DNA from 4 places in the Ensifer sp. Root1252 genome. Region 4 is predicted to be linked to each of the others. Evidence: riboswitches for the same ligand, from Rfam matches in the RefSeq annotation. Region 4 holds a riboswitch; each other region holds the start of a gene.

Region 1 (7,404 bases), on a different contig from region 4:
TCTGGGTGGAGGAGGGCGTCGGGCTTGAAGACAGCCTTGCCTATCAGGATCGCTTTGCCGAGGGCATGGACGACAAGATCCGCGCCGCCCATCTGATTGCCTTTTACAGCAACCAGCTCACGCTCGCGCTTGGCGGCCTCTATCTCGGTGGGGGCATCGTGGCAGCCGTTCGCGGCCTTCGCTTCGAAGAATTTTCGCGGGCCTATGGCGAACGGCTTGTCGCGGCCAAGCGGTTTCATTTCAGCCTTGCCTTGCCCGCAGCCGGGGATCATGCCCCGGCGACTGCGGACGTCTTCGGCGAAACCTTCGCTGCGCATCTGGCGCCGATCGTCGTCATGTTGAAGCGTCGCACCGGCCTGTCCTCGGGCGCGCAATGGCGGCTTGCGGCGGATTCGCTTGCCGGTGGGTTCCTGGAGATCGGCCGCGTCCTCGGCGACGAGGAGACCGCGATGGCGAGGGCGCTGGCGATCGTCAAGCGCGCGGGTACGTCGCTATTTTCCGACAAGCTCCGTTACGAGGACATCGTGATCGAGATCGGCGGCAATCATGCGCTGTCGCGCACCTATCGCCTGCGCGGCGGCTGCTGTCTCTATTATCGAACGGAAGGTGGCAGCTTCTGCGACAGTTGCGTGATGCTGGCGCCGGACGACCGCCGCGCGCGGTTGCAGGCGCATCTGCTGGCATTGCAGGCGCGCTGAGACATCTCGACGACAAAGCCCCTGATATCGGCGATATCAGGGGCTCCGGGTTGATGGCGAAATCTGGCCGGTCTGTTACGCCTTGGCGAAACGATCGTTGATGAAGCCCGACACGACGCCGAGAACAATCCAGAACGCGAGCGTGGTGGCAAGGGCTGCCACGGCGAATTCAGCGCCGAGCACGGCCGGCACATTGCTGGAGATGTCCGACGGTTGCGGCGCGCCATAGACATGCGGTGCCGCGATCAGCACGAGGCCGATGATCTTGGCGGCGATCTCTTGCCGCAAGACCAGCAGATAGAGACCGGCGGCAGACAACAGCACGGTTGCACCCCACCAGACCTGGCGGTCGCCGAGTTCCGCGGCCGGGAAGCCCGGCAGTTCCGGCGGCAGACCGATTGCCGGCAGCATGTGCACGGCAAGCCAGCCGCAGGCGCCCCAGAGCGCGCCGTTCCTGAGCGTGATCGGGTAGCCGATGACGAGGCTGACGCCGGCGAGCAGCAGCGCGAAGCCGGAGCCGGTCACCAGATTGGCGATCAGCGTGCCGGAAAAGCGGCTCATGCCGAACATGATGCCGCCTTCCTCGTGTTCGCCCTCATGGGCGTAGGCAGGCGTGATCGGCGACAGGGCGTCAAGCAAAGCGCCAATCGGCGAAACCGCCTTCAGCGACGAATGCTGGTCGTGGTTTGCTGCGGCCGGATCGGCCGTTCCCGGCTGAACGGCTGGTTGTTCGCCGGCGGCCGGTGCCTCGCCTTCGAATTCTTCCGCGTGCAGGATCAGCGGTACGACGCGTAGTTCCTGGGCGCCGGTCATGAAGACACCGGCAATCAATCCAGCCACGATCGCGGCCAGAAGCGTTCTGACAATCATTTTCGATATCCCTCGATATCGGCGCGCCATGCATCTGGCAGGCAGCGCCGTGTCCCACTGGCAAATATGCGAACGGCTCCGTCCGGCAGATCTTCAATCTGCATCAGACGCGAGCAAACGCGTCCGGCTGTCTGCCGGAAGCGTTTTTGTCCGCAGCTATGTCGATGCGGAACGCAAGTCGCGTCCCGGAACATCGCTTAGTGGCAGGGGAAGCCATAGGAGTGGCGGGTGTCGTGCGCGGTATCGTGCAGCACGGCCGAGTTCGCCAGGCCTGCGCCGAAGACGAGGAAGCCGCCGATGAGGAGCGCGATGATACCTGCGGTCAGACGATCGCTGAGGGAGAGCGGAATGCTCGAAACTGTAGATGTAGCCATGACAACCTCCGTGATGGCGTCGGGATCTTTCCCGGTTTGGGCCCTATGCCCGCATCGACTGGCAGGTTTCCTGGCTCAGGACGTCGGGTGAGATCACCCTGGATTTGCCTCGCCTTCCCAGAGCAAGGGCCGCCCTCTCGCGGTCTTGTCTCCAGTGGCTTCTTCCGGATCGCTCCGGAACGGCGCATTCACGTCGCTCTACAGTCGCGGGGTCGGCCGTGATTTGAATGCCCAGCATGGGTCCATCCGTCACGTTCCCGTTTACTCCCGAAACGCGTTCGCGTTGCGGGAACCAATCGATCCACGATGATTAGGATCGCACCCCGGAGATGTCAATTAGACTTGCGCCGCCGCCCGGTCCATCCGCGACAAAATCACGAAGGATCATGCGTTTATAGGCTTCGACGATCTGGTCGCCCTCTGCTCTGGTGACGGAGACCGCAAGCCGCATCGTGCAATCGCCGAGATGCATGATCAAAAAGGCGGCGCTGTCGATCGTTTCGCGCGGCGTGTCGGGCGCAAACCGAGCCCAGACGTCGGCCAGAAGCTGGCCGCCGGCACGGCTTTGCAAAAGGTCGATCTCGCGCAGCGCCTTGTCGGCCTGCATCGCTGACCAGATGTCGCGCATCACAGGCTCGGCCAGGAACATATCGTAATAGATGTCGAACAGCATGGAGAAGGCGTCACGCAGTTCCGAGATCGACGTCACCTTGGCAAGCTCGGCCCCGATGCATTCATTGCAGACCGCATTGTAGCGCTCGGCCAGCGTGCGCACGACCGCCGCCTTGTCGGGGAAGTACTGGTAGAGGGAGCCGATCGAGATTCCAGCCTTTTCAGCGACTTCGCTCATGCGCATGGCGTCGCTGCCCTTCTCCTGGATGATCGCCGTGGCGCAGGAAAGGATGTGCTCGACGCGCTCGCGGCTGCGCTTCTGGCTGGGCGTGCGGCGCAGCGCCGGCTCGTCGTCAGCGGGGATTGTGGAAGGGCTTGCATCGGGAATCATGAGTAATGCTCACATTTTGACTTGACTCCTAAAATACGAGGATTTATCACATTTGCAAATGTGAGAGATGCTCATGTTTTGCAATCAACCTCAGGAGGAAGCGATGACTGACAAACTCACACTGGTTCTGGGCGGTACGGGCAAGACGGGGCGGCGGGTGGCGGCCCGCCTTGAGGAGCGGGGTATCGCGGTGCGCATCGGCGCCCGTTCGGCATCGCCTTCCTTCGACTGGACGGATGAGGCGACCTGGGCGCCCGTGCTTGAAAATGTCGAGCGCATCTATATCAGCTACCAGCCGGATCTGGCGGTGCCGGGCGCCGTCGAAACCATCCGCAAATTCTCGAGGCTTGCCGTTCGCTCGGGCATCAAGCGGCTGGTGCTTCTGTCGGGGCGCGGCGAGGACGAGGCGGAAGCGGCCGAGCGCGAACTGCAGGCCTCCGGCGCCGACTGGACGATCATCCGGGCAAGCTGGTTCTTCGAGAATTTCAGCGAGGATTTTTTGACCGATTCCGTTCGCAGCGGATCGGTGTTCCTGCCGCCGGATGAGATCACCGAACCCTTCATCAGCACCGACGACATCGCCGACGTGGCAGTTGCAGCCCTTCTGGACGAGGGGCATGTCGGCAAGGTCTATGAGCTGACAGGCCCGCGGCTGATGACCTTTGCCCAGGCCGTGGCCGAGATCGCGACGGCTGCCAACCGCCGGATCGGCTATCAGTCCGTGCCGGTTGCCGACTTCACGGTGCAGTTGCGGGCCGCCGGATTGCCTGATGACTATGTCGAACTCATCCGCTATCTCTTCACGTCGGTGCTCGACGGGCGCAATTCGCAAGTGACGTCCGATGTCGAGCGCGTGCTTGGGCGCAAACCGCGCGACTTCGCCGACTATGCCCGGGAGACCGCTGCAACTGGTGTCTGGAGTATCGCCGCATGATCCCGCTGATCCCCGCTCTGGCGTTTGCCGCCGCAATCGGCTCCGGCCTGATGGCCGGGCTGTTCTTCATCTTCTCGGTCTGCATCATGCAGGCTTTGTCGCGGCTGCCGGCGGAGCAGGGGATCGCGGCGATGAACGCCATCAACGTGGTGATCCAGAATCCGCTGTTCCTCAGTACCTTCATGGGCACGGCGCTTCTGGGGCTCGCGCTGGTCGTCGCGGCCTTCATCTGGGGCGGTAACGGCAGCCTGCTGCTGGCGGCCGGCGGCATCGCCTACGTCGCCGGCGTGCTGATCGTCACCATTATCTTCAACGTGCCGATGAACGATGCGCTGGCGGCTGCCACGTCTGGGCAGGCTGCCACCGAAATCTGGCAGCAGCACTACCTGACCGACTGGGTCTGGTGGAACCATGTGCGCACGATTTCCTCGATCGGCGCTCTGGCGCTGTTCATTCTGGGTTTTGCGCGCAGCTGAAGAGAACGACCGACGCGACCCTGTGAAGGTCCGCCGGTCGTTCATTTCAATCAACCAGCGAGCCGCAGGTGAGGTTGGCGATCGCGCCGGTCATGGCGCCCGCCCGGTCCGAGGCGACGAAGGCGGCATAGTCGGCGACCTCGTCGAGCCTCGGGAAACGGCCGAGCAATGTGCCGGACTTTGCCCGACCGTCGAGCATCTCCTCCACAGTGGTATCGAACCGGTCGGCAAACCCTTGAAAGACGGCGCGCGCATGCGAAGCTGGCAGTGCCTCGGGAATGGCATCCGGCCGCAGGCAGATGACGCGGATGCCATGGCTGCCGAGTTCGCCGGCGAGAATGCGCGAGAAGGTCTCGATGGCGCCGCAGGTGGTGCCGTAGCCGAGGAAACCCGAGCCGGACATGCGCGAGCCGGGCGTCGAAAGCGTCAGGATGACACCGCTGCCGTTTCTTTCCATCTGCGCTGCTGCCGCCTTGGCGGTGATGAAGTTGGCGCGGGTATAGGCTGCAATCGGGTGCTCGAACTGTTCCAGCGTCAGCTCAGAAAGCGGCGGGCCCTGAATGTGGGCAAAGCCGACAGCGGTCAGGACCACGTCGATCCTGCCGGTTCGGTCGACAACCGATTGCGCATGCCGCTCGACGGCGGCTTGATCCATCACGTCGAGGACGTCGAACTCCGCCTTTCCACCCGCCGCCCGTATTGCCTTGGCCGTACGATCCAGGGTTTCGGCCGTTCGTCCAACGAGAAAGACACTCGCGCCTTCGCGGGCAAAGGCACGCGCCGCAGCACCGCCGATGGCGCCGCTGCCGCCATAAACAATCGCACTCTTATCCTGAAGCAACATTGTAGCCTCCCTTGATCCTGTTGGGGTGAATGGGCGTGCGGCATGGGCCCCTGGATCGATATCGATCCAAGGGAGAAAACCGTGCAGCAAGTATGATGTGTTAACGGGTACTAGCGCGCAGCGATCTGCCGCGCATATTCCTGTTCGAGCCTAGTATGCTTGTTCCAGAAGCCATGCGAGGTGCGGCCGGAAACCACATCGGCGAGAATGTCGAGATGGGTGTGCCAGCCGGCAGCCACGCTTGCCATCATCTCCTGTGTCGCGATGCGCGAATGGGTGACCACCAGCAGCACTTCTGAGCCCTTGGCCTCCAGATCGAAGCGCACCTGCGACGGCGTCGGCGTGCCTTCGCCCCAGGTATAGGCCAACAGGTACGGCGGCTTGCAGGCGATGATGCGGCCATGGATACGGCTTTCGCCGGCAAGGGCGGCATATTTGGTTGGCGGCTCACCGCAATCCGTGCCGAGGTCCTCATGGCGGAAGATATGTTCGACCGTCGATTCGGCTATAGCACCTATGGTGCCCGACGCCATCCACTGGCGGCGCTTGTCCTCCTCCGTCAGGTAGGCCCAGATGCGCTCGATCGGGCCGGGCAACAACCGCTCGATGCGTGCCGCATCCGGCGCGACGATCCGGGCATATCCGCCGTCGTCCATGCCGGCTTGCGGTGTCATCGCTTCTTCTCCGTTTGCTGCGGCGTCGTGGTCTGCCTGTCTGCGGCCTTCGCGGCGTCCTCGGCCAGAAGCAGTGCCTCCAACACATCGATGCGTTGACGCCAGAAGGCTTCGTAATGGCGCATCCATTCCATGCCGGCATGCATCGGCTCGGCGTCGAGCCGGCAGACATGCGCCCGGCCGCGCACTTCGCGCCGCACGAGACCGGCGCCTTCGAGCACCTTGATGTGTTTCGATGCGGCGGCAAGCGAGATCGAGAAGGGTGCGGCCAACTCGCCCACCAGCCGCTCACCCGCTGACAGATCCTGCAGCATCGCCCGCCGCGTCGGGTCGGACAGCGCATGGAATACGGCGTCAAGCCGATCGTTCATATATTCAACCATGTCGTTGAATATCGCCGATCTCGCGGTTATTGTCAACCGATTGGTTGAATATCTCTGTGCCGATCCTTCCAGGCGACCAACGCCTCTGTGAGGTCCGCGGTCGGCACCATGCGGGCAAATTGTTCGCTTTCCACCAGAAGCCCCTCTGATATCGACATGTTGAGGCCGCGGGTGACGGCGGTGATGATCGTCTGGACGACAAGCGGTGAATGTCGCAGGATGCGTCTGGCAAGCGCGCGGGCGGCAGGCATGAGCTCGTCGTGGGCAACGACGCTGTTGACCAGCCCCAGTTCGAGCGCGTGTTCGGCCGAAAAGTCGTCGCCGGTCAAAAGCAGTTCCAGCGCGCGTTTGCGGCCGGCAAGCCGGGGCAGGCGCTGGGTGCCGCCAAAGGTCGGCGGCATGCCCAGCCTGATCTCGGGCTTGGCGAAACGGGCGCGATCGCTGGCAACGGCAAGATGCACGGCCTCGGTGATTTGCAGCCGCCGCCATAGGCGAGACCGTTGACGGCGGCGATGATGGGCTTGGGAAATGCCTCCAGCCTTGCGGTCAGGCGCTGGCCGCGGCGGACGAAATCACGCACGGCGGTGTTCGCCCCCTTGGCAACGCTCCCGGAAAACTCGGGAATGTCGCCGCCGGCGGAAAAGGCCCGTTCGCCAGCACCGGTGATGATCACCGCGCCGACGGTGTCGTTCACCTCGATCATGTCGAGCAGACCCAAAAGCCAATCGATCAGTTCGTAGTTCAGCGCATTGAGCTTGGCCGGTCGGTTCAGCGTCAGAAGCGCGATGCCATCGGAAATCTGCAGCAATACGGTGTCGGACATGGTGTTCTCCCTTCCTCGCGTCGAGCGAGGCATTGACGAAAGAAGGCTAGGTGAGGGAAGATCAAAAGTATATTCACTAGTCGGTATACATCGATATGGCAAAACCAGAGCGCACCACCCGGGAAGGCATCATCGATGCCGCCTCGAAACTCTTCTATGCCGAGGGCATTCGCGCCGTCAGCGTCGACGCGGTGGCTGAAGCTGCCGGGGTGACGAAACGCACGCTCTATTACCATTTCGGGAGCAAGGACGAGCTGATCGCCGCCTATCTCGAAGGGCGCGACCAGCCGAACCTGGCGCTCTTCCGCAGATGGTTCGATGCAGC
Region 2 (7,404 bases), on a different contig from region 4:
GGTGACGGCGGCGGCATGCAATGCTTCCAGCACATAACGGAAATAGCTGGCGCCACCGAGCGGCCTGACCACGATGAGTTTTGCATGCCTTGCCGTGCGCTCGACATAGGTGTCGACCGACATCGGGTGCATCAGGTTCATCAGGCTGGCGATGCGCAGGCTCAGCTCCCCGTCGCGCCGGCCATGGGCCGCCGCGATCGACGAAAGCTCGGTGTCGGCGGCCGACAGGAAAAGCACGTCGGCCGGCGTTTGCCCCAGGTCGATCGCCTCGTTGCCGTCGGCGATCGTTCCTTTCTGGGCGAGAAGCAGATGCATGTTTCTGTCCGTTCGAGCAATTCCAGGAAAAGCGTGAAATGGCTTTCCTGGAATTGCGTTGCTTCAAGGAGTTAGGCGAGTGCGGTGATGGCGGCGCGCACCGCAGCTTCGTCCATGTCGTGCAGGCCGATGACGACGAGGCGCGTACCGCGCTTCTCGCCAGCCGCCCAGGCACGGTCGTAATACTGGTCGATGCGGGCGCCAACGGCCTGGATCAGCAGGCGCATCGGCTTGCCGGGCACGTCGGCAAAGCCCTTGAGGCGCAGCACGTCATGCTCTGATATCACGCCCTTGAGGCGATCGATGAAACCTGCCGGATCGGCAATCGCGCCGAGCTCGACGACGAAGCTGTCGAACTCGTCATGAGAGTGCTCCTCGCCGGCCTCATGTTCCATCTCGTGGTGAGACTTGCGGTTGGCGATATCGCTTTCCGTGCCGACGCCGAGGCCGAGCAGGATGGCAGCGGCAACTTCGCCGTTCTTCGCCTCGATCATTGTTGGCTTGCGGTTAGTGCGCGAAGCGACCTCGTCGCGCACGGCCTTGAGGCCGGAGGCGTCGATCAGATCGGTCTTGTTGAGCACGATCAGGTCGGCGGCGGTCAACTGGTCCTCGAACAGTTCCTCGATCGGGCTTTCGTGGTCGAGATTGTCGTCCTCGACACGCAACGCATCGACCTTGTCATGGTCGTCGGCAAAACGGCCGGCGGCAACGGCGGCACTGTCGACCACGGTGACGACGCCATCGACGGTGACTTCGCTGCGGATATCAGGCCAGTTGAAGGCGGCGATCAGCGGCTGCGGCAAAGCGAGGCCCGAGGTTTCAATGATGATATGGTCAGGACGATTTTCGCGCTCGAGCAGCTTGGTCATGGTCGGGATGAAATCATCGGCAACCGTGCAGCAGATGCAGCCATTGGTAAGCTCAATGATATCGTCTTCCGAGCAGGCTTCTGCGCCGCAGCCCTTCAGCACGTCGCCGTCGACGCCGAGATCGCCGAACTCGTTGATGATGAGCGCAATGCGCTTGCCATCGGCGTTCTGCAGCAGATTGCGGATCATCGTCGTCTTGCCGGCACCGAGGAAGCCGGTGATGACGGTCGCCGGGATCTTGCCCTGGTTGGCTCTGGCAGTGGTCATGGATCAACCCTTCATTTTCAGCGGCAATCCGGCCGCGACAAAGTAAACTTCCGCGGATTTCTCCGCAACGATCTGGTGAAGCCGGCCGGCATGGTCGCGGAAATCGCGGACCATGCGGTTCTCGGGCACGATGCCGAGGCCGACTTCGTTGGAAACAAGGATGAGGCGCGCCCGCGCCTCCGGCAGGAAAGCGGCAAGGGCCGCGAACTCTGCCGCCATGTCGCGCCCTTCCATCATCAGGTTGGTGACCCACAGCGTCAGGCAGTCGACGAGCACCACGCGGTTCTCGTCATCGATGCGCGTCAGCAGCGAAACGAGGTCGAGCGGCTCTTCATGCGTCGTCCAGCCTTCGCCGCGCCTTGCCCGGTGATGGTCGATGCGCTCGCGCATCTCGTCGTCCCAGGCACGGCCGGTCGCGACATAGTGCATGCCGAGCCCGGAGGCTTCGACGAGCCTTTCGGAAAAGCTGGATTTGCCGGAACGGGCACCGCCGAGGACCAGAACCGGCCCGGCATGGGAAATGCTCATGTGCGTTGCAGCCTCACGCGCTTGGTCGCGAATTCGAGCGGCAACAGGATTTCACCGCGCCGACGGCGCGTTCGGGAAACGATCGATGAGCCAAGACAACCTCCGTGATGGCGTGGGAAGCGGGCTTCCCTTCGGGCGGAATGCCCCTGTCGGACGGCAGGTCTCCTGGCTCACGGCGTCACGAGCCCACCACATCGCGCCCCGCGTGATCACGCGAAGACCGATGCTTGGGCCCGAACGGCCCGCCTCACCTTCCCGGCGTTTTCTGGTTTCGTGAAAGGCGGACGATTCGTAGAAGAAGAGGCGTCCAACCCGGCTGATCACGAAGCCACGCCAGTGGCTTTTCCGGCTGAATTCCAAACCGCCTTCGATTGCCCCATGCAATCGAAAGGAAGCCGGCTATCAGCCCGATGGCGAACCCTGACCGTTCTACAGTCGCGGGGTCGGCTGCGATAAGGATGCCCGATTTGGGTCCATCCGTCACATTCCCAATTATTCCCCCGCATCGCCACGATCCGGGGAAACCATCCAACGTCAGATGATTAGGAAGCGGGCGCCGCAAAGTCAATCGACGCGTGCGACACGCCACCCGTCGAGATGCGGCGCGCGACAATTTGCCGGCAGCAGGCCGCAAAGGCCACTCCTGCATGTTTTTATCCTTAGATGGTATTCGACCTAAGGATAAAAACATGCAGCAATTCAAAGTGTTACAGCGACCTTTGCGCGTCCAGTAAGACGCGCGGCGCTGTAGTCGACGTCGGAGCGGACGCTCCACGGCAACTGAACTTTATTTTAGCAACGTCAGATATTGCGATAGAGTAGCCGAAAGTCGTTTCGATTATCCGGAAGGCAGATGGAACGCAGGCTCACCGCCGTGATGATTGCCGACGTTTCCGGCTATGGACTGCTCACCCAAGCCGACGAAGAGGGTACGTGTGCCCGCTTTCAGGCCGATCTGCACGGCCTGTTCGAACAAAGGATTGCCGCACATCGCGGGCGGTTGATCAAGACCATGGGCGACGGGTTATTGGTCGAGTTCCAGAGTGTCGTCGAGGCGGTCCGTTGTGCGGTGGAGGTTCAGCGCGCGAAATCCGAAAGCCGCGGCTCCGATCAGGGTCGACTGGAATTCCGCATCGGCATCAATCTTGGCGACGTCATCGTTGAAGGCGACGACATTCACGGCGATGGAGTGATCATTGCCGAGCGCCTGCAGAGCCTCGCCGAACCGGGTGGGATCATCATCTCCGGCACCGCCTACGACCAGGTCGAGAAGCACCTCGATGTCGGCTTCGTCTTTCTCGGCGAACAACGCCTGAAGCATATCGAAAAGCCGGTGCGGACTTACCGGCTGGGGCTGAACGAAGCCCGCCCCGGCAGCGTAAAGGTCGCTGGGCGCCACGCGAAGCGCTGGGCGGCACTCGTTACGTCTGCTGTCGTGCTCGGCGCTGCTGCCGGCGTGGCCTGGTGGCGGCCCTGGGAGTCGCCTGTGGAAACGGTCCAGATACAACCACCGAACCTGACCGCGCCGGACAAGCCGTCGATCGCGGTGCTTCCGTTTGCCAACGTGAGCGACGATCCCAGGCAGGAGTATTTCGCCGATGGCATGACCGATGGCCTTGTCACCGAGCTGGCTCAGGTATCCGGCTTGTTCGTTATCGCGCGTAACTCGACCTTCACCTACAAGGGCAGGGCGGTGACACCCAGGCAGGTGTCCAAGGAACTCGGTGTCCGATACGTCCTCGAAGGCAGTGTGCAGCGTGCCGGAGAACAGCTACGGATCAATGCTCAGCTCATAGATTCTCTCAGCGGCGGCCACGTTTGGGCCGGCAAGTTCGACGGTTCACTTTCCGATGTCTTTGCGCTGCAGGACGAAGTGATGCGCGGCATTGCCGACGCGCTTGCGCTTCGGTTGAATCCTGACGAGCAGATGGCCTTCGGACGCAAGGAAACGACGGTCCCGGCGGCCTTCGATGCGTTCCTGCGCGGCTGGGAGCATCACCGGCGCACGACCCCCGAAGATTTTGCAAAGGCAGTGCCTTTTTTCGAGCAGGCGATTGCGCTCGATCCTGCCTATGGACGAGCCTATGCCGCCGCCGCCATGGTCTACGCGCGCGTCTACCTGTGGCGTTGGCATTATCGGCTTGATATCTCGCGGATCGAAGCTAGAGCCAAGGCGCTACAATTTCTAAGGACCGCGCAGAAACACAAAACAGCGCTCGCCTATCAGGCGGCCGCTCTCCTGTCCGAAGCGGCCTGGCAGCATGCCGATGCGCTCGCCGAACTCAAGGAAGCGATCGCGCTCGAACCCGGCGATTCCTGGAGCTACGCGCTGACGGCCTTCGTGCTGACCTCCGCCGGCCGCCCAGCGGAGGCCCTGCCCTATATCCGTACGGCCATGCGCCTCGATCCGCACTCTCCGTCCTTCTTCATTTACGTTCTTGGACTGACGCAGTTCAGCCTGGAGGATTTCGAGGCGTCGGTGGCTGCGGTGAAGCGCAGCATCGAACTCAATCCTCAGGATGACGGTTCTTTCCTTCTTCTCGCCTCCGCTTACGCGCACCTCGGCCGGAACACGGAAGCGCAGGCAGCGATCACTCGTTTCAACGCGCTTCGCCTCGCACGCGGTGGCACTGCCGCCACCATCTCGACCAGCCCGCCCATGGATCTGGCAAAGCTGGCGGATAGCGAGCTCTTCTACCGGGGACTGCGCCTGGCCGGCGTGCCTGAGACCTTGATGAACGCCGACTTCGTAGGCAGGAACAGACTGGAAGCCGACGAAGCCCGCTCACTATTCCTGGGGCATCGGCTGCATGGACGCATGCTGGACTCGGGCGAGGAACATGAGGCTGTCATTTCAACCGGGGGCGTGGCCACTCTGACAGGAGGCTGGGCTTCCATCGGCGCTGGTCGCATGACCGATGTCGAGGTCAAGTTTGACAGGGACGAGGTTTGCTTCCTGTGGCTCAAGACAACGAACCTCTGCGGAATGGTGCTGCGAAATCCCGGAGGACTTAGCGGCAAGGAAAACGAATTCATATGGTACCACGGCGACAGGGCGTTGACGTTCTCGCAGGTCCGCTAGCCCCTTGCGCTCGCCCATGCTACCGCTACCGTACCCGCTGCAGCGCGCTGAACTGAAAAGCCTGCACTGAATTCCATGGCGTCTTATGCTGGTGCCTGATCGCTTCGACCAGCCGGAAGGACGGCCCGATTACTTCGGCAAGCGCCGCCGGGTCGTAGCGCATCACCGGCAAACCGCTGCAGCGGTTCGGCCCATCCGGCGCAAAGGTGGCGATGATGGCGTGTCCGGAAGGCTTCACGGCAGCACAAAGACGTTCGACATAGGCCGCGCGCTCTGCCGCACCGGTCAGGAAGTGAAACGCGGCGCGGTCGTGCCAGATATCGTATTGCCGCGAAGGCGACCAGTCGGTCACGTCGGCGGCGATCCACTCTACCGCTTCGCCGCGCGCGCCGAGCCGGGCTCGTGCGGCGCCAAGCGCGGTTGGAGACAGGTCAAGCACCGCGACCGACCATCCGCCCTCCTCCAGCAGCCGATCGACCAATCTAGACGCACCGCCGCCGATATCGATCAGCGATGCCGGCAAGCCCCGCCCGTACTCGTGAATGAGCCGCAGCGACACCTCGGGCGTGCCTTCGAACCAGCTGACGCCCGCCTCGTCCTTGGAGGCATAGGCAGCATCCCAATGCGCACGCCGCTCGTCGTCACTCATTGCAAACCGCCTGTTGCGCCGGTCATCCCGTGGTCAGAAGTCTGCATGTGTCGGCGCCTGCGGCACGCAGTCCGCGACGCATCTTAACGCCCCGCGCGCGTGCTGCAAATGCTGCGGGCGGGCCTCAATTGCCGAGCAGTTGATGGAGCCACGTCGGGTCAAGCACCGCCTCGAGCTCCGCGGCGACGTCATCGAGCGCCGCATCGACCGACTGGCGGTAGTTGCCGATGCCGCCTTCGATGCCGAAGCTTTTGAGCAGGGCAGCACGGTAGGCATCGCTGGAAAACAACCCATGCAGGTAGGTTCCCATCACCCGTCCGTCGGCCGAAAGGGCGCCATCGGCGCGATCGTCGATGCGGATCGAAGGGCGGTCGCAGTCAGGACCCGTGGTGCGGCCGAGATGGATTTCATAGCCTTCGAGCGGCACGTCGTGTTCCAGCGACCAGGCACGGCTGTTGCGCAGGGTCTTTTCCGGCGCCATTTCCGTTTCGACGTCGAGCAGCCCAAGTCCCTTGATTTCCCGCTCGTTGCCCTCGATGCCGAGAGGGTCGGTGACGCGCGCGCCCAGCATCTGGTAGCCGCCGCAGATGCCGATCACCCGGCCACCGCGCCGCACATGGCGCTTGAGGTCCTCATCCCAACCCTGCGCCCTGAAATCCTTGAGATCGCCGATGGTCGATTTCGACCCAGGGATGACGACGAGAGCGGCATCGGCGGGGATCGGGCTGCCCGGTTTGACGAAGACGAGATCGACCTCCGGCTCGGCGGCGAGCGGATCGAGGTCGTCGAAATTGGCAATTCTCGACAACACCGGAACGGCAACCTTGAGCGCCCGCCCCTCGCCGCGGGCCAGCTTTTCGAGCACGACCGAATCCTCTGCCGGCAGCCGCCCGGCCGCCTTCAGCCACGGCACTACGCCGAAACAGGGCCAGCCGGTGTAGCGGCCGACCGCGGCGATGCCGTCGTCGAACAGCGTGACGTCCCCACGGAACTTGTTGATCAAATAGCCCGTCACCATGCGCCGGTCCTCGTCGGGCAGGATCGCATGGGTGCCGACCAACGAGGCGATGACGCCGCCGCGATCGATGTCGCCAACGAGCACAACGGGGACATCGGCGCGGGTCGCAAAACCCATATTGGCGATGTCGCCTGCTCTCAAGTTGATTTCGGCAGGTGACCCCGCCCCCTCGACGACCACGAGATCGGCACCGGCCGAAATCTGCTCGAAGCTTTCCATCACCGCCCCGAGCAGCTTCGGCTTCAGTGCCTGATATTCCCGCCCCTTCGCCTGGCCTGCGACCTTGCCCTGCACGACGATCTGGCTGCCGACATCCGACTGCGGCTTCAAGAGCACCGGGTTCATGTGCACCGAAGACGGCACGCGGGCGGCTAGCGCCTGCAGCCATTGCGCCCGGCCGATTTCGCCGCCGTCATGCGACACGGCGGCGTTGTTCGACATGTTCTGCGGCTTGAACGGCCTGACCTTCAACCCGTGATTGGAGGCGAGCCGGCAGAGGCCTGCCACCAATACCGATTTTCCGACATCCGAGCCGGTTCCCTGAAGCATGATCTTGCGTGTCATGCGGCCACCGGTAACACCGAATTGACCGGCCGCAAAGAGCTGTATTGACACGTTTTCGCCGCATTTGCGGCGCGTCGATGACGGACTGTTTCGGCCGCTCATCAAGCTTGTC
Region 3 (7,404 bases), on a different contig from region 4:
CGCCGCTGGAGTCCTGAAACCGGAACTGCTGGTGCAGATGGCCGAAAAGCCACTGATCATGGCGCTCGCCAACCCCACGCCCGAGATCATGCCGGAGGCAGCGCGCGCGGCGCGCCCCGACGCGATGATCTGCACCGGCCGTTCGGATTTCCCCAACCAGGTCAACAACGTGCTTTGCTTCCCGCACATCTTCCGCGGTGCGCTCGACTGCGGCGCAAGCACGATCAACGAAGAAATGAAGATGGCGGCGGTCCGCGCCATTGCCGGCCTTGCCCGCGAGGAGCCGTCCGACGTGGCCGCCCGCGCCTATTCCGGCGAGACGCCGGTCTTCGGTCCCGATTACCTGATCCCCTCGCCCTTCGACCAACGCCTGATCCTCCGGATTGCGCCGGCGGTTGCCAAGGCTGCCGAGGAAAGCGGCGTCGCCACCCGCCCGATCCAGGACTACGACGCCTATCTCGACAAGCTGAACCGCTTCGTCTTCCGCTCGGGCTTCATCATGAAGCCGGTCTTTGCCGCCGCCAAGAATGCGCAGAAGAACCGCGTGATCTTCGCCGAAGGTGAAGACGAGCGCGTGCTGCGCGCCGCCCAGGTGCTGCTGGAGGAAGGCACGGCCCGCCCGATCCTGATCGGTCGTCCGCAGATCATCGAGACGCGCCTGCGTCGCTACGGCCTGCGCATTCGTCCGGATATCGATTTCGAGGTGGTCAACCCCGAGGGCGACCCGCGCTACCGCGACTACGTCGAGGACTATTTCGCCCTCGTCGGCCGTCTCGGTGTCATTCCGGAAGCTGCCCGCACGATCGTCCGCACCAACACCACCGTCATTGGGGCGCTTGCCGTCAAGCGCGGCGAAGCCGATGCGCTAATCTGCGGTGTCGAAGGGCGTTACAGCAAGCACCTGCGCGACGTCTCGCAGATCATCGGCAAGCGCGACGGCGTGCTCGATTTCTCGGCCCTCAGCCTGCTGATCTCGCAGCGTGGCGCCACGTTCTTCACCGACACCTATGTCAGCTACTGCCCGAGTGCCGAAGAAATCGCCCAGACCACCGTCATGGCGGCGCAGGAGATCCGGCGCTTCGGCATCACGCCACATGCCGCCCTGGTCTCGCATTCGAACTTCGGCTCGCGCGATTCCGAGAGTGCCACCAAGATGCGCCAGGCGCTTCAGCTTGTGCGCGAACTCGCGCCCGATCTGGAAGTCGATGGCGAAATGCACGGCGATTCGGCCATCTCCGAAGTGCTGCGTCAGCGCGTCATGCCCGACAGCACGCTCTCGGGCGAAGCCAACCTGTTGGTCTTCCCGAACCTGGATGCTGCCAACATCACGCTTGGCGTCGTCAAGACGATGACGGACAGCCTGCATGTCGGACCGATCCTGCTCGGCTCAGCACTGCCGGCGCACATCCTGTCGCCGTCCGTGACCTCGCGTGGCGTCGTCAACATGGCGGCACTCGCCGTCGTTGAAGCCAGCCATCCGGGCTAGCGACGCCCTCGTTTTTAAGGGCCGCCGCACCCGGCGGCCCTGTGATGCTGCCGCGACCCTGGGCAACAACCATTGTTTGCAAGGGTCGACAATCCACAGCAAATCGGCTGTCGGTTCTGGACAAAAGGTGAACCCCCAACCATTGTGGGGTTTAGCGCAAAAATCGGTGTTGTGGCATGACTGAACAACAGGCTGTCCTCGACATGCTGGAAATTCTGGAATGCGGAGGCTGTGTCGAGCCGGCCCATTTCTTTACGTTGATGCGCCGTACCTTTCGCATCGCTCATCTCCTATATCTTGAAGCTGAGCCCTATGCCGACGAGCTCAAGATCTGCCGGTTGCACCACACGTTCGGTGCCTACGCGGCCGAGCTTTATCTGACGCGGGAGCTCTACCGTATCGACCCGATCCTCAAGCTGGCGCTCGGTGGCGTCAGGCCTGTCGAATGGACGACGGCGCGCCACCGCTTTCCCGAATGCGAGCCATTGTTCAAGACGGCCGAAGAGATCGGCCTTTCCAGTGAAGGCGTCGCCCTGCCGCTGCCCTCGCCGGCCGGCCGCACCGCCTTGCTGGCCATCAACGTCAATATGTCGGCCGCGGAGTGGTCGATCTATCGGCGCAACCACTTGCGCGACTTCCAGCTCGCCGCCAACCTGTTTCATGCCGGCATGCTTGAAAACGCCGCCATGACAGGGGGGCTGAACACGCGCGATACGCGCCTCACAGGTCGCGAAACCGAGGTTCTCACCTGGTCGGCGGCCGGCAAGAGCTATTGGGAAATTGCCACCATTCTCGGCATTTCCGAACGCACCGTGCGTTTCTTCATGACCAATGCCCGCCGAAAGCTCAATGTTGTCTCCAACACGCAGGCCGTGGCCCAGGCCGTTCGCCATGCACTGATCCCGACGGTTTGACCCACCCTCAAGACGCTCCTCCTTCGCTCATCTGAAAACCCGTCTATATTTAGTGGGAAAAAACGGTTTCCGGAACTGTCGGTAGTGACAGTTTCGCCCCTGCCTGAGGACTGACAGCATCACGCCATCCCCCAAAACAAGGATGGAGAAGAAGATGATCAGGATCCTCAACGGCAGGACACGCGGACAGCACCCACAGTCCATCGACGAGATGTTCAAGCTGCGCAAGCGCGTCTTCCACGATTTCCTGAAATGGGACGTGCAGACCGATGGGGAATGGGAGATCGACAATTACGACAAGTCGAATCCGCTCTATATTCTGTCCTATTCGCCGGAGACGGGAAAACTGCGCGGATCGCTGAGATTGCTGCCGACGCTCGGCCCCAACATGCTGGACGATACGTTCCCGATCCTGCTTGGCGACAACCCTGAGATCCGCAGCGCCTCGATCTGGGAATCGAGCCGCTTCTGCATCGACCCGGAGATTTCTCAGGACCGCGCCTCCAACCAGGTGACCGTCGCCGCCGCAGAACTGATGTGCGGTGTCGGCGAACTCGGGCTGGCCTCCGGCATCAGCCATATCGTCACGGTGACCGATGTCTTCCTCGAGCGGATGTTCCGCCGCATGGGTTGCCCCGGCGAGCGCATCGCTGACCCGCACCGGATCGGCTCGGTCTATGCCGTAGCGGTCGCCTGGGAAGTGACGCCGTCGCTGCTCAGCGCCATGAAGGCCGTAGCGGCGATCGAAGGCACGGTTCTTGAACGGCCGATGTCGCTGGAGACGGCACGCGCCGCCTGATCTCTAACGCTCCTTCCGTTCCTCCCACCGGACGGAGCTGTTAACGCAATGCGAGGCTTGTCGTTGCACCGGCGGCGACAAGCCTTATGATAGGGCTGAAACAGGAAGTGCCGACAGCGACCGAACCCGGACAACAAGGGTGGCGCCGTGCGGTTGCAGGAATGGACGTTCGCCCGTGTTCCGGAACATGAAAACCCTAGCCGCGGCGACCTTGCCGCTGCTTCTGGTTCTTGCCGATCAGGCGCTGGCCTCCAGCGTGTGCGACCGCCTGAACACTCGGCTCGCCGAACTGCCCGCCGCCATCGAAACTACGGCCGATACCCGCGATTATGCGAGCGCGATTTCCCGACAGAACATCGAATTGCGCCGGGCGCGCAACGATCGCCGACGCGCCGGCTGCGGCACAGGCAGCGTCGTCGTCTTCAACGGCGGCGACCCGGATATCTGCACAGACATCAACAGTCTGATCGCCGAGATGGAAGACAATCTGCGCATCCTCAAATCGGAGCGCCAGCAGCTGATGTCAGGCGATGGAGACGATACGCGCCGGCGCATCCTCGCCGCCCTCGAGATCAACGGTTGCTATGGTGGCAGCGAGGAATTTGCGACCGCCGACCCGGACGAGCCGGAAACGTACCGCAACATCCTGCGCGATCTGCCGCCGGACGAAAGCTACGGACCAATGCTGCGGGACGGCGAAATGGGCACCTACCCGCCGGAAAGCGGCGTCTATTCCGGCACGCTTCGCACCATGTGCGTGCGCACTTGCGATGGCGCCTTCTTCCCGATCTCGTCCGAGGCAAGCCCTGTGGACTTCGCCCGCGACGAGCAGGCCTGCCGCGCCCGCTGCCCGGGTGCCGAAACAGAACTATTTTTCCACGACCTGGCGACCGAGGAGAGCGACCAGATGGTCTCCGCCTCGACGGGACGCCCCTATAAAGAACTGCCAAACGCCTTTGCCTATCGGACGCGCGGCGTCGGCAAGCCGGGCATTTGCGGTTGCCAGATTCCAAAGATCGCGACGACGCCCAAGGCTTCCAGTGGCAACACTGGCAACAGCGAATCGTCGATCATCGTCATCGAGGGCAAGAAGGAAGCGGCCGCCCCTACCGCCAAGGCGGCTGCGGAGGAGCGCCCCTACGATCCCGCCAAGAGCAAGGTGCGGGTCATCGGGCCGACGTTCCTTCCCCAGGAGGAAACGTCGATCGACCTTCGCCATCCGAAGGGTCCGGGCTACCAGCCGGTTCAGAGCAACTGATCGCAGCGTCTGCCTTTCGGCAGGTTCCCCAGCCTTCCTCGAACACCAGCTCCTCCAGCGGCAGCCGCTGGCGCCAGCCCTTAACCGCAAGTTCCGGCTCCTGGTAAAGGCGATCGACATATCCGAGGCAAAGCCAGGCGACGATCACGACATGATCGGGAATGCCGAGGATCGCCTTGATCTCATTTTCATGAAAGATACTGACCCAGCCGACACCAACGCCTTCGGCGCGCGCCGCAAGCCAGAGGTTCTGCACGGCACAGACGGTGGAATAGAGATCCATCTGCGGGTTATGGGTGCGCCCGAGAACGACCGCTCCACCGCGCGTGCGGTCGCAGGTGACGCAGATGCTCAAGGGTGCCTTGCGGATCCCCTCCAGCTTCAGGGAGCGGTATTTCGCTTGGCGGTCGCCATCGAACATCAATGCCGCTTCGTCGTTGGCGCGGGAAAAGGCCTGCCATACCCGCTCGCGGGTTTCGGCCTGCCGGACCACGACGAAATTCCACGGTTGCATGAAACCCACCGATGGCGCCCGGTGCGCAGCATTGAGCAGGCGCATCACCACATCGTCAGGCAAGGGTTCGGCCAGGAACTGATCCCGCACGTCCCGGCGCGTTTCGATGGCTCGATAGACGGCTTCGCGCTCGTCGGATGAAAAGGCCTCTGCAGCCGCAAGGCCGCCATTAGCGTCAGTCCGCATCGTTCGATCCCCAACAATGCACAACCTTCCGCCGTCCGCGCGGATATCGGTCTATCTTGCCAGGCCGGTCTTCTGACTTCGGATCAACCGGCCGCCTCACCTTCCCAGATCACATGAAGATCCAGTGGCAAGATCTTGAGCAAGCACAAAATCCCTAGAGGCAGTCGTCCCCGTCACAGCGTTGGGCACGTTCCGGAATAACACCGGATTCCCGATTCTCCCGCGTTGCGGGCACCTGACGGCGTCATAAGGGCACAGCCCACAGGGAATGACAAGCAAGTCCGGCGTCGCTTGCCGGTCACTCCACAGGGCCTCGCGACAGCGTCAGATGTCAGAGCGGCGCGACCGGATGCGGCGAGCCGTCATAGCCGCCCCACACCGACTGGTCGAAGCAGATGACCGACCCCGTCATCAGGCCGGACTCATCCGACGAGAGATAGGCGCAGGCACGCGCGACTTCCTTGGGGTCGACAAGCCGACCGAAGGGTTGGCTGGCGGCCGCCTTTTCGAGCCAGTCGTCTGCCGCCCCATGAAATTCGCGCTGGATGCGGTCTTCCCCTTCGGACGCCATCCAGCCGATATTGAGGCCATTGACGCGAATGCGGTTGCGCAGCAGCGCATAGGAGGTGTTCTTGGTCAGCGTCTCCAGCGCCCCCTTCGACGAGCAATAGGCGGCGATAAACGGCTGACCGGCCATCGCCGACATCGAGCCAATATTGACGATGGTGCCCTGCGTGCCCTCCCGCCGCATCAGCTTTACCGCTTCCTGCATCAGGAAGAACGGTGCGCGCACATTGACAGCGAACATCCGGTCGAACAGTTCGGGGCTGGTGTCCAGGATGGTGCCGCGATCGGTGATCGCCGCCGCATTGACCAGCGCATCGACGCGCCCGAATGTGGCGTCGCAGGCGCTGACGACCTTGCGCGCGTCCTCGACCTTTTCGAGGTCTGCCTCGACATAAAGTACCTGCGCGCCGGTTGCCTTGCGGATCTGCTCGGCCTTCGCTTCGCCCTTGGCAACGTTGCGTCCACAGATGACGACACCTTTAGCCCCACGTTCCGCAAACAGGTTGGCGATCGTTGCGCCCAGCCCCTGCGTCCCGCCGGTGACGATGGCGATCTTGCCGTCGAGACGGCCATATTGCTCGGTCATGAAAGTCCTCCCAGAATTGAAAGTGAGATGAAAACAGGGCGACCGGCCCCCGCCGCAGAACGCCGGGGACCGGAAAGATCGATTCTGCCGTTCAGCTCAGCTTGCGCTGTGCCTGCTCGCCAAGCGCGCTTCTGAAATCCGCATCGCTCCACCTGCCTGCCAGCGCCTCATGCATCAGTTGCGCCTGGGTCTTCGGCGCGAGACCGCCCAGCGGCGGATCGCGATCGAGATTGGTCGGGAAGGAATAGCCCTCGGCACAGGACGCAATCGCATTGGCCGCCTCATCGGCCGAAAGCGTGCCGGATGCCACGAGTGCGGTCAGCGCCGGGTAGAGGGCTGCACTCATCCTGGCGCGATCGACGGTCTCCATCGCCCTCCCGAAGGCCGAGGAGACCTGGAGCAGGTTGGCGACGCGCTTGATATCAGTCGAATGATTGCTGCCGGCCGCATGGAAGAGAGCCGGGTTGAAGAAGACGACATCGCCCTTTTCCAACGGCAGCTGCACGTGATGCTGGTCGAAATAGGCCCGGAACTCCGGACGTTTCAACGCGAGATAGCCGGGCACGTAGGTCTGGCTATAGGGAAGGAAAAGCGTTGGACCGCTCTCGATCGGCATGTCGCAATGGGCAACGGCACCTTGCAACGTCAGCACCGGCGACAGCCTGTGCACATGAACAGGATACTGCTCGATGACATCAGAGGTCTGGAATCCCAGATGATAGTCGCGATGGGCCGCCTGCGACGCGCCGCCGGGATTGACGCGATTGACCTGCGCCGTCAGCTGGTAGTTCGGACCAAGCCAGGCTTCGCTGACGAGCGCGATGATGGCGTTGGCGTAATAGGCGGCAAAGTTCTCAGGGCTTTTCAGGCAGTGTTTTTCGAGCGAATTCCAGATCCTGTCGTTAGCGCCGGGCTTGGCAAAGTGGTCGCCGCCGCCACTGTTGGTGCGGTGTTGCTCGTCGATGATGGCGTCAAAGATGCCGCTGGCCGCATCGATGACTGATGTGTCGGCATAGGCGTGCTTGAACACCGCCACCCCGGGCCCGGTTGCCAGCACCTCGCAGATTTCGGCCAGGGCAGCGCGGCGCCCCTCG
Region 4 (7,404 bases):
GTGGCGCCGGCAGCGACGACTTCACAGTGATCGTCAGCGATGCCGACTATTTCAACAAAACCGTGTCGGTCGGCGACGCGGTGTCCCTGAGCTGGGCCCTGGAGGATGTCGTCCCCCTCGGTCGCCTTTCAGCATGAGTGACCAACCATCAAAAAAAGGGGAACTGCGCATGACGAATGAAACTACACCGAAGACCTCGAAGGAGGGCCTGTCCCGACGCACGCTGCTCAAGACCGGTGCGGCGGCAATCGGCGCGATTGCCGGGTCCGGGGCGATCACCGGCTTTCCGACGATCTGGGCGCAAAACCCGATCACGCTGCGCCAGTTCGGCACCGGCGTTTCCAACATCAATGCCATTGCCGAGAAGTGCAAACAGGATCTCGGCATCACACTGGAAATGACTGCGACGGATTCGGACGCCGCGGCCCAGCGGGCAGTGACGCAGCCCGATTCCTACGACATCGCCGACATCGAATACTGGATCGCCAAGAAGGTCTTCCCGGCCGGAGTGATGCAGCCGATGGATGTCTCGAAAATCAAGTACTACGACAAGATCGTCCCGCTGTTCATCGACGGCAAGCTGAAGCCCGAAAGCATTATCGCCCAAGGCACCGCCCCGCACACCGTCGGCTTTGTCGAGGCGCAGGCTTCCAGGACCTTCGCGAAGTCGCCGACCCAGTGGATGACGCTCATTCCGACGATCTACAATGCCGATACCCTCGGCATCCGCCCGGATCTCGTCGGCCGCGACATCACGAGCTGGGCCGACATCATGGATCCGGCCTTCAAGGGCAAGGCCGCGATCCTCAACATCCCGTCAATCGGCATCATGGATGCCGCCATGATCATGGAAGCCTTGGGCAACGTCAAATATGCCGACAAGGGCAACATGACGACGGATGAGATCGACCAGACGATCGACTTCCTCATTAAGGCCAAGCAGGACGGTCAGTTCCGCGCTTTCTGGAAATCCTTCGACGAGAGCGTCAACCTGATGGCCTCCGGTGAAGTGGTGATCCAGTCCATGTGGTCACCGGCCGTCGCCGCCGTCCGCTCGAAGGGGATCGCGTGCAAATACCAGCCGCTCAAGGAAGGCTATCGCGCCTGGGGTGGCGGCCTCGGCCTTGCCGCTCATCTCCAGGGCGCCCAGCTCGACGCGGCCTATGAATACATCAACTGGTACCTGTCGGGCTGGGTCGGCGCCTATCTCAACCGTCAGGGCTACTATTCGGCCGCCATGGACACGGCCAAGGGCTTCATGTCCGAGGACGAGTGGGGTTACTGGGTCGAGGGCAAGCCGGCAAAGGGCGATATCCTCTCGCCGGAGGGCAAGGTCATGGAGAAGGCCGGTGCCGTGCGCGATGGCGGCTCCTTCGAAGACCGCATGGGCAAGGTCGCCTGCTGGAACTCGGTCATGGATGAGGATCGCTACATGATCAAGCGCTGGAACGAGTTCATCGCGGCTTGAGGCAGACGAAACGCCCTCGCTGCGGCGCGCCCTCGAATGGGGCCGCCCGCAGCGAGCGGAACCTGACGAGCAACGCGAGAGGATGAACAATGGCGGTAGTGGCAATTTCGCAGCCATCGGGGGCCTTGGCCGGTAGACCCAGCAGTGTCCGTGCTTGGCTGCAAAGGCTGGGCGCCTATCTGCAGGCGCTGCCTCTCATCCTCATTCTCGGGTTCTTCTTCGTGCTGCCGATCCTGACGGTTCTTGTCGTCAGCTTCTGGGACTACGACTTTGCCGGGCTTTATCCGGACTTCCTGACCATGAACTATGTCGACACGCTCGGTTCGTGGGTGACGTGGAAGACCTATCTCAACACGTTGAAATTCACCGCCCTCGTCTGGTGCCTCACACTCTTGATCGGCTTCTGGGCCGCCTATTTCCTCGCATTCCACGTGCGCACGACGACCATGCAGATGGTGCTCTTCCTCATCTGCACCGTGCCGTTTCTAACCTCGAACATCATCCGCATGATCTCCTGGATCCCGGTGCTTGGACGCAATGGCCTCGTCAATTCGACGCTGATCGACCTCGGCATCATTCCGCAACCGATCGAGTGGCTGCTCTATTCCGATTTTGCTGTCGTGCTTGCCATGGTTCACCTCAATACGCTCTTCATGGTGACGCCGATCTTCAACACGCTGATGCGCATTGACCGTTCGCTGATCGAAGCGGCGCGCGACTGCGGCGCCAGCGGCCGGCAAGTGCTCTGGAACGTCATCCTGCCACTCGCCAAGCCCGGCATCGCCATCGGCTCGATCTTCGTCGTCACCCTCGTCATGGCCGACTTCTCGACGGTTCAAGTTATGTCGGGCGGACAGAGCGCTTCGGTCGCGCTGATGATGAAGAACCAGATGTCACTGCTGCAATATCCGGCTGCGGCCGCCAATGCGGTAGTGCTGCTGATCGTCGTGCTCCTGATGGTCGCCGCGATCCTTCGGGTCGTTGATATCCGAAAGGAACTCTGAGATGAACCATGAGCGGCGCACCCTTGAATTCTACCTGCTCGCGGGCTTCTTCGCCCTGTTCGTGCTGTTTCTCTACGGGCCGTTGTCGGCGGTGCTGATCCTGTCCTTTCAGGGGCCGAATGGCGGTCTCACATTTCCGTTGAACGGACTATCGCTGCACTGGTTCTACAATCTCTTCGAGAAACAGGCGGTCGGCGACTTCGGCGCGTCCTTCCGCCGCTCATTCACGCTGGGACTGATGGTGATGGTGGTCAACGTCGTCGTGGCGCTCCTCGCCGGCCTTGCCTTTCGCCACCGCTTCAAGGGGGCGACGGCCCTCTTCTACCTGACCGTTGCCAGCCTGGTCGTGCCCTCGATCATCATCTCGCTCGGGATCGGTGTCGTCTTCCAGCAGTTTGGCCTGAAGCCCGCCTGGTATTCCTCCGGCTTCGGCGCACATCTTACCTGGACCCTACCCTTTGGCGTCTTGATCATGTTTGCCGTCTTCAACCGCTTTTCGCCGGCCTATGAAGAGGCGGCCCGCGATCTCGGCGCCACCCCGTGGCAGACGTTTCGGCATGTGGTGCTGCCGATGATAGCGCCGAGCCTGATCGGGGTCGGCCTCTTCGGCTTCACCCTTTCCTACGACGAGTTCGCCCGTACACTGATGACCTCGGGCAGCTACAACACCCTGCCATTGGAAATCTACGGAATGACCACCAATGTGACGACGCCGGTGCTTTACGCGCTGGGCACGGTCACGACGCTCTTCTCCTTCACCACCATCCTCGTCGCGCTTGCCGTCATTCTGACGCTTCGTCGGCGGCAGGTAAAAATGAGCTAGGTTCGATGCGCATTCTGATCGTCAATCCGAACACCACCCTATCCATGACCGAGAAGGCGGCGGCCGCAGCCCGCGCCGTCGCGGGCCCGAACACGGAGATCATCGCGAGGACGTCCAAGTCCGGACCGGCTTCGATCGAAGGCCACTATGATGGCGCGATCGCGCTTCCGGGCGTGCTCACCGAAATCCGGGACGGCGAAGCGGCAGGCGCCAACGCCGCCGTCATCGCATGCTTCGACGATACTGGTCTGGAAGCAGCCCGCGCGCTTGCCCGCATCCCCGTGGTCGGGCTTTGCGAATCCGCTGTGGCGACGGCCGCCATGCTTGCTCAGCGTTTCACCGTCGTAACCACACTCGAGCGGTCGCGTGTGCTTATCGAGAACCTGGTCATACGCTATGGGATGAGTGCCCGGACGAAGGTTCGCGCTGCGGACATCCCGGTGCTGCAGCTTGAGGACAAGGCTTCGCCCGCGTTGGCGAAGCTGCGATGCGAAATCGAGCTGGCGCTCGTTGAGGACGGCGCCGAGGCGATCGTGCTTGGCTGCGCCGGGATGGCCGATCTTGCGCGCGCACTTCAAGCCGAATACGGCGTTCCGGTCATTGATGGCGTATCGGCAGCCGTCAAGCAGGCCGAGGCGTTGGTGTCGCAAGGACTGACGACCAGCAAGCGCGGCTCCTATGCTCCGCCGCTCAGCAAATCCTATTCAGGTCTTATGAGCGCGCTCGCACCGATCTCGGCTTGAGACCGTACCGAGGGAAGCTCTCCGGCCACGGCGGCCAGCTGCGCGTTCGATGTGGCGGCTTCGGCAATGATCCACTCGCGAAACACCTGGATCTTGTTCTGCCGCCGGTGGCTTTGCGGATAGACCAGCCAATAGGCACGGCCATCCCTGACCACATGGTTGAACGGCCGGACGAGTTTTCCGCTGCGAAGCTCCTCAATCACAAAGGTGGAGACGACCATGGCAATGCCATGATCGAGCAATGTGGTGGCCACATCCATTGCCTGGACGTCGAAGATCAGCTCAGTGCCATTGCTGGCCGGCGGTTCCACGCCCGCTTCGGTCATCCAGCGCCGCCACCAGCTGGCGTTGCCGAAGCGCCTCACCGTGAGAACGTCGGCCGGATCCTTCAGCTGATGTTTTTCCAGGAACGTCGGCGTACAGACGGGCATGTATTCGATCGGGAAAAGAGGAAACACTTCATTGCCCGACCAGTCGCCGTTGCCGCTGCGCACCACGAGATCAATCGCATCGCGCTTGAAGTCGATCAGCTCCGTGGACATGTGCACGCGAATGCTGATGTTTGGATGGGCTGTCTGAAACGAGGCGAGCCTGGAACCAAGCCAACTTGAGACGACGGTTGGCAGTACCGAGATGTGCAGGTGATGCTCGGTCTTGTCGGCAATCTCGGAGAACGCCGTACCCAGTAGATCGAGCGCCTCGGTCACCTTCGGCGCAAGCTGCCGTCCGGCAGCCGTCAAGCGCACTTCCCGCGGCAGACGGACAAACAGCGGCGTGCCGGTGCGGTCCTCCAGCAGTCGGATTTGATAGCTGACAGCGGCTTGCGTCATGCCGAGCTCCTGCGCCGCGCGGGTGAAACTCAAGTGCCTGGCTGCGGCCTCGAACGCGCGCACCGCACTCATGGGGGGAATCTTGCTCATGAAGTGAGATAAGCATTCTTTATGGCAGCATGCGAGAAATCGCTTTGCGCGAAACCACCAAAATCCTCAATTTTCTCGCGAACACATCACCACAGAACTGAAGGGGTTAGCAATGCTTAGCGCACTGCGATCGATCATCCTCCACGTCTGGACTTCGGCCAAGAGAGCTGCCGACGCCACGACGACCATCGATACATTCAGCGAGTTCCAACTGAGGGACATCGGCCTGACGCGAGACAATGACAGCATCCGGGCGCGCGCGGGCGATGTTGCTGATCCGTGGCAGCACGTAGCGGGCTCTGATCCGGGCGGTGCCCTTTCGCCGCAGACGCCAAATGATGAAGTCGCGTCGCCGCCCTCGCGACAAGCTTTCGACCTCGGCCGAATGGAGAAAATAAAGACATAAACATTTCTTTATACGATTGACGCCGTCGACTTTGCGGGGCATTGTCGAACAATCGTGGTTCTGCGGCTCGTCTGACGACAGGCCGGAGCTAAGAGGGAATTCGGTGCGGCGCTGCAAGGCGCTCATGCCGGAGCTGCCCCCGCAACTGTAAGCGGCGAGCGGTCGTCCAATGATGTCACTGAGGGAGACGCCTCGGGAAGACGGGACGGTTCGTGTTGACCCGCAAGCCAGGAGACCTGCCGCGATAGATAACGTCCACGGGCGGGGTGTCCGATGTGTCGCCTTGACGAGCGAGCCAGTCTCGGTCGTGGATGCGTCGCATTCAAAGCCTTGCCCACAACCTTCGGGGTAAGGAAATGACAATCAAGACAGCCAATCTCGGCTTTCCACGTATCGGCAGCCACCGTGAACTGAAGTTCGCGCTGGAGCGTTATTGGGCCGGCAAGATCGAGAGACAGGACCTGCTCGACGTCGCCGCCAGGCTGCGGGCCGAAAACTGGGCCGCGCAAAAGGCGCGTGGGATCCAGATCATTCCATCGAACGACTTCTCGCTTTACGACCAGGTTCTCGACACATCAGTGCTGGTTGGTGCGGTGCCACCGGCCTATGGCTGGAAGGGCGGCCCGGTCGACCTCGACGCCTATTTCGCCATGGCGCGCGGTTCGACGACTGCCGCCTGCGCGTCCGGTTGCACGCATGGCGGGCCCGACGGGGGCAACCAGGCGCCGGAGATGACCAAGTGGTTCGACACGAACTACCACTACACGGTTCCGGAATTCGCGGAGGATCAGCGCTTCGAGCTGACGAGCAATGCGCCGCTTGACGCCTTCCTCGAAGCCAAGGCGCTCGGGCATGTCACCCGCCCTGTCGTCCTCGGCCCCGTCACCTTCCTGAAACTGGGCAAGGCGCTTGCCGGCGGATTCGACACCATCAATCTGATCGAGCGGCTGCTGCCTGTTTATACGAAGCTTCTCACCGAGCTTGGGGAAGCCGGCGTCGAATGGGTGCAGATCGACGAGCCATGCCTGGTGCTCGATCTCACTGAGCGGGAACGCCAGGCGCTGGCGCTGACCTACCAGACGTTCGCCTCGGAACTTCCGCAGTTGAAAATCATGCTCGCGACCTATTTCGGCGCGGTCAGTGACAACATGCCGACAGCCCTTTCGCTGCCGGTTGCCGGGCTGCATGTCGACCTCGTGCGGGCGCCGCAACAGCTCGACTTGCTACTTCAGACGGTACCGGCACAGCTTGTGCTGTCGCTCGGCGTCGTCGATGGCCGCAATGTGTGGCGTACCGATCTTGCCGGCCTCTTCCGCCGGCTGCAGCCGTTGATCGAGGCGCATGGCCGCGATCGTATCGAGCTTGCACCATCGTGCTCGCTGCTGCATGTGCCAATCGACCTCGATCTCGAACGAGCGCTCGATCCGGAGCTCGTCTCCTGGCTTGCCTTCGCCCTGCAGAAGCTGGACGAACTCAGCCTGCTTGCCCGCGCATTCGAGCCGGGCCTGGCCAATCCCGAGCAGGTCTTTGCAAAATCGATTGCTGCGGTCGAGGCACGGCTGACCTCGCTCAAGGTCCACGATCCACTCGTTGCCGGACGCTTGAAGAACCTGACGGCAGCAGACAGCCGCCGTCAATCGAGTTTTGCAACGCGCCGGCGGCGGCAGGAAGACAGGCTGGCACTGCCGCTCTTCCCGACGACGACGATCGGCTCCTTCCCGCAGACGTCAGAGGTGCGCCAGGCACGATCGCTGCATGCCAAGGGCGAGCTCAGCTATGTCGACTACCTCGCCTACCTGCGCCAGGAGACGGAGAAGGCCGTGCGCTGGCAGGAGGAAATCGGCATCGAGGTGCTGGTGCACGGCGAATTCGAGCGCAACGACATGGTGCAGTATTTCGGCGAGCAGCTCTCCGGCTATGGGTTCACTCAGAGCGGTTGGGTGCAGAGCTACGGCTCGCGCTACGTACGCCCGCCGATCATCTTCGGCGATGTCTCGCGCCCGAACCCGATGACGGTCGATTGGGCAACCTATGCGCAGT

Evidence for each region. A riboswitch is a leader RNA that binds a small molecule or an ion and turns the genes downstream of it on or off. The one in region 4 is predicted to bind cobalamin.
Region 1: linked by a shared signal. The riboswitch ahead of ASD02_RS12655 (CbtB-domain containing protein) and the one ahead of metE (5-methyltetrahydropteroyltriglutamate--homocysteine S-methyltransferase) in region 4 are both predicted to bind cobalamin.
Region 2: linked by a shared signal. The riboswitch ahead of cobU (bifunctional adenosylcobinamide kinase/adenosylcobinamide-phosphate guanylyltransferase) and the one ahead of metE (5-methyltetrahydropteroyltriglutamate--homocysteine S-methyltransferase) in region 4 are both predicted to bind cobalamin.
Region 3: linked by a shared signal. The riboswitch ahead of bluB (5,6-dimethylbenzimidazole synthase) and the one ahead of metE (5-methyltetrahydropteroyltriglutamate--homocysteine S-methyltransferase) in region 4 are both predicted to bind cobalamin.

Annotation. Positions count from the first base shown of each region.
Region 1 covers NZ_LMDT01000012.1:18,170-25,573, forward strand. Annotated here, with positions in the region: gene ASD02_RS12645 ((2Fe-2S)-binding protein) at 1-698, shown strand, start outside; gene ASD02_RS12650 (CbtA family protein) at 774-1,568, opposite strand; gene ASD02_RS12655 (CbtB-domain containing protein) at 1,766-1,942, opposite strand; cobalamin riboswitch at 1,985-2,254, opposite strand; gene ASD02_RS12660 (TetR/AcrR family transcriptional regulator) at 2,253-2,945, opposite strand; gene ASD02_RS12665 (NAD(P)H-binding protein) at 3,049-3,879, shown strand; gene ASD02_RS12670 (anthrone oxygenase family protein) at 3,876-4,355, shown strand; gene ASD02_RS12675 (SDR family oxidoreductase) at 4,402-5,199, opposite strand; gene ASD02_RS12680 (SRPBCC family protein) at 5,310-5,873, opposite strand; gene ASD02_RS12685 (metalloregulator ArsR/SmtB family transcription factor) at 5,870-6,244, opposite strand; partial or broken gene ASD02_RS12690 (crotonase/enoyl-CoA hydratase family protein) at 6,289-7,079, opposite strand; gene ASD02_RS12695 (TetR/AcrR family transcriptional regulator) at 7,175-7,404, shown strand, end outside.
Region 2 covers NZ_LMDT01000012.1:522,296-529,699, reverse strand. Annotated here, with positions in the region: gene cobN (cobaltochelatase subunit CobN) at 1-315, opposite strand, end outside; gene cobW (cobalamin biosynthesis protein CobW) at 387-1,451, opposite strand; gene cobU (bifunctional adenosylcobinamide kinase/adenosylcobinamide-phosphate guanylyltransferase) at 1,455-1,979, opposite strand; cobalamin riboswitch at 2,117-2,523, opposite strand; gene ASD02_RS15125 (adenylate/guanylate cyclase domain-containing protein) at 2,833-5,061, shown strand; gene ASD02_RS15120 (class I SAM-dependent methyltransferase) at 5,087-5,710, opposite strand; gene ASD02_RS15115 (cobyric acid synthase) at 5,835-7,292, opposite strand.
Region 3 covers NZ_LMDT01000012.1:691,381-698,784, reverse strand. Annotated here, with positions in the region: gene ASD02_RS15940 (NADP-dependent malic enzyme) at 1-1,486, shown strand, start outside; gene ASD02_RS15935 (LuxR family transcriptional regulator) at 1,663-2,400, shown strand; gene ASD02_RS15930 (acyl-homoserine-lactone synthase) at 2,555-3,199, shown strand; gene ASD02_RS15925 (DUF2865 domain-containing protein) at 3,387-4,457, shown strand; gene bluB (5,6-dimethylbenzimidazole synthase) at 4,366-5,157, opposite strand; cobalamin riboswitch at 5,202-5,411, opposite strand; gene ASD02_RS15915 (SDR family oxidoreductase) at 5,489-6,310, opposite strand; gene ASD02_RS15910 (phytanoyl-CoA dioxygenase family protein) at 6,402-7,404, opposite strand, start outside.
Region 4 covers NZ_LMDT01000002.1:62,389-69,792, forward strand. Annotated here, with positions in the region: gene ASD02_RS04790 (ABC transporter ATP-binding protein) at 1-137, shown strand, start outside; gene ASD02_RS04795 (PotD/PotF family extracellular solute-binding protein) at 170-1,468, shown strand; partial or broken gene ASD02_RS04800 (ABC transporter permease) at 1,642-2,472, shown strand; gene ASD02_RS04805 (ABC transporter permease) at 2,474-3,295, shown strand; gene ASD02_RS04810 (aspartate/glutamate racemase family protein) at 3,301-4,038, shown strand; gene ASD02_RS04815 (LysR substrate-binding domain-containing protein) at 3,996-4,940, opposite strand; gene ASD02_RS04820 (hypothetical protein) at 5,071-5,364, shown strand; cobalamin riboswitch at 5,403-5,623, shown strand; gene metE (5-methyltetrahydropteroyltriglutamate--homocysteine S-methyltransferase) at 5,721-7,404, shown strand, end outside.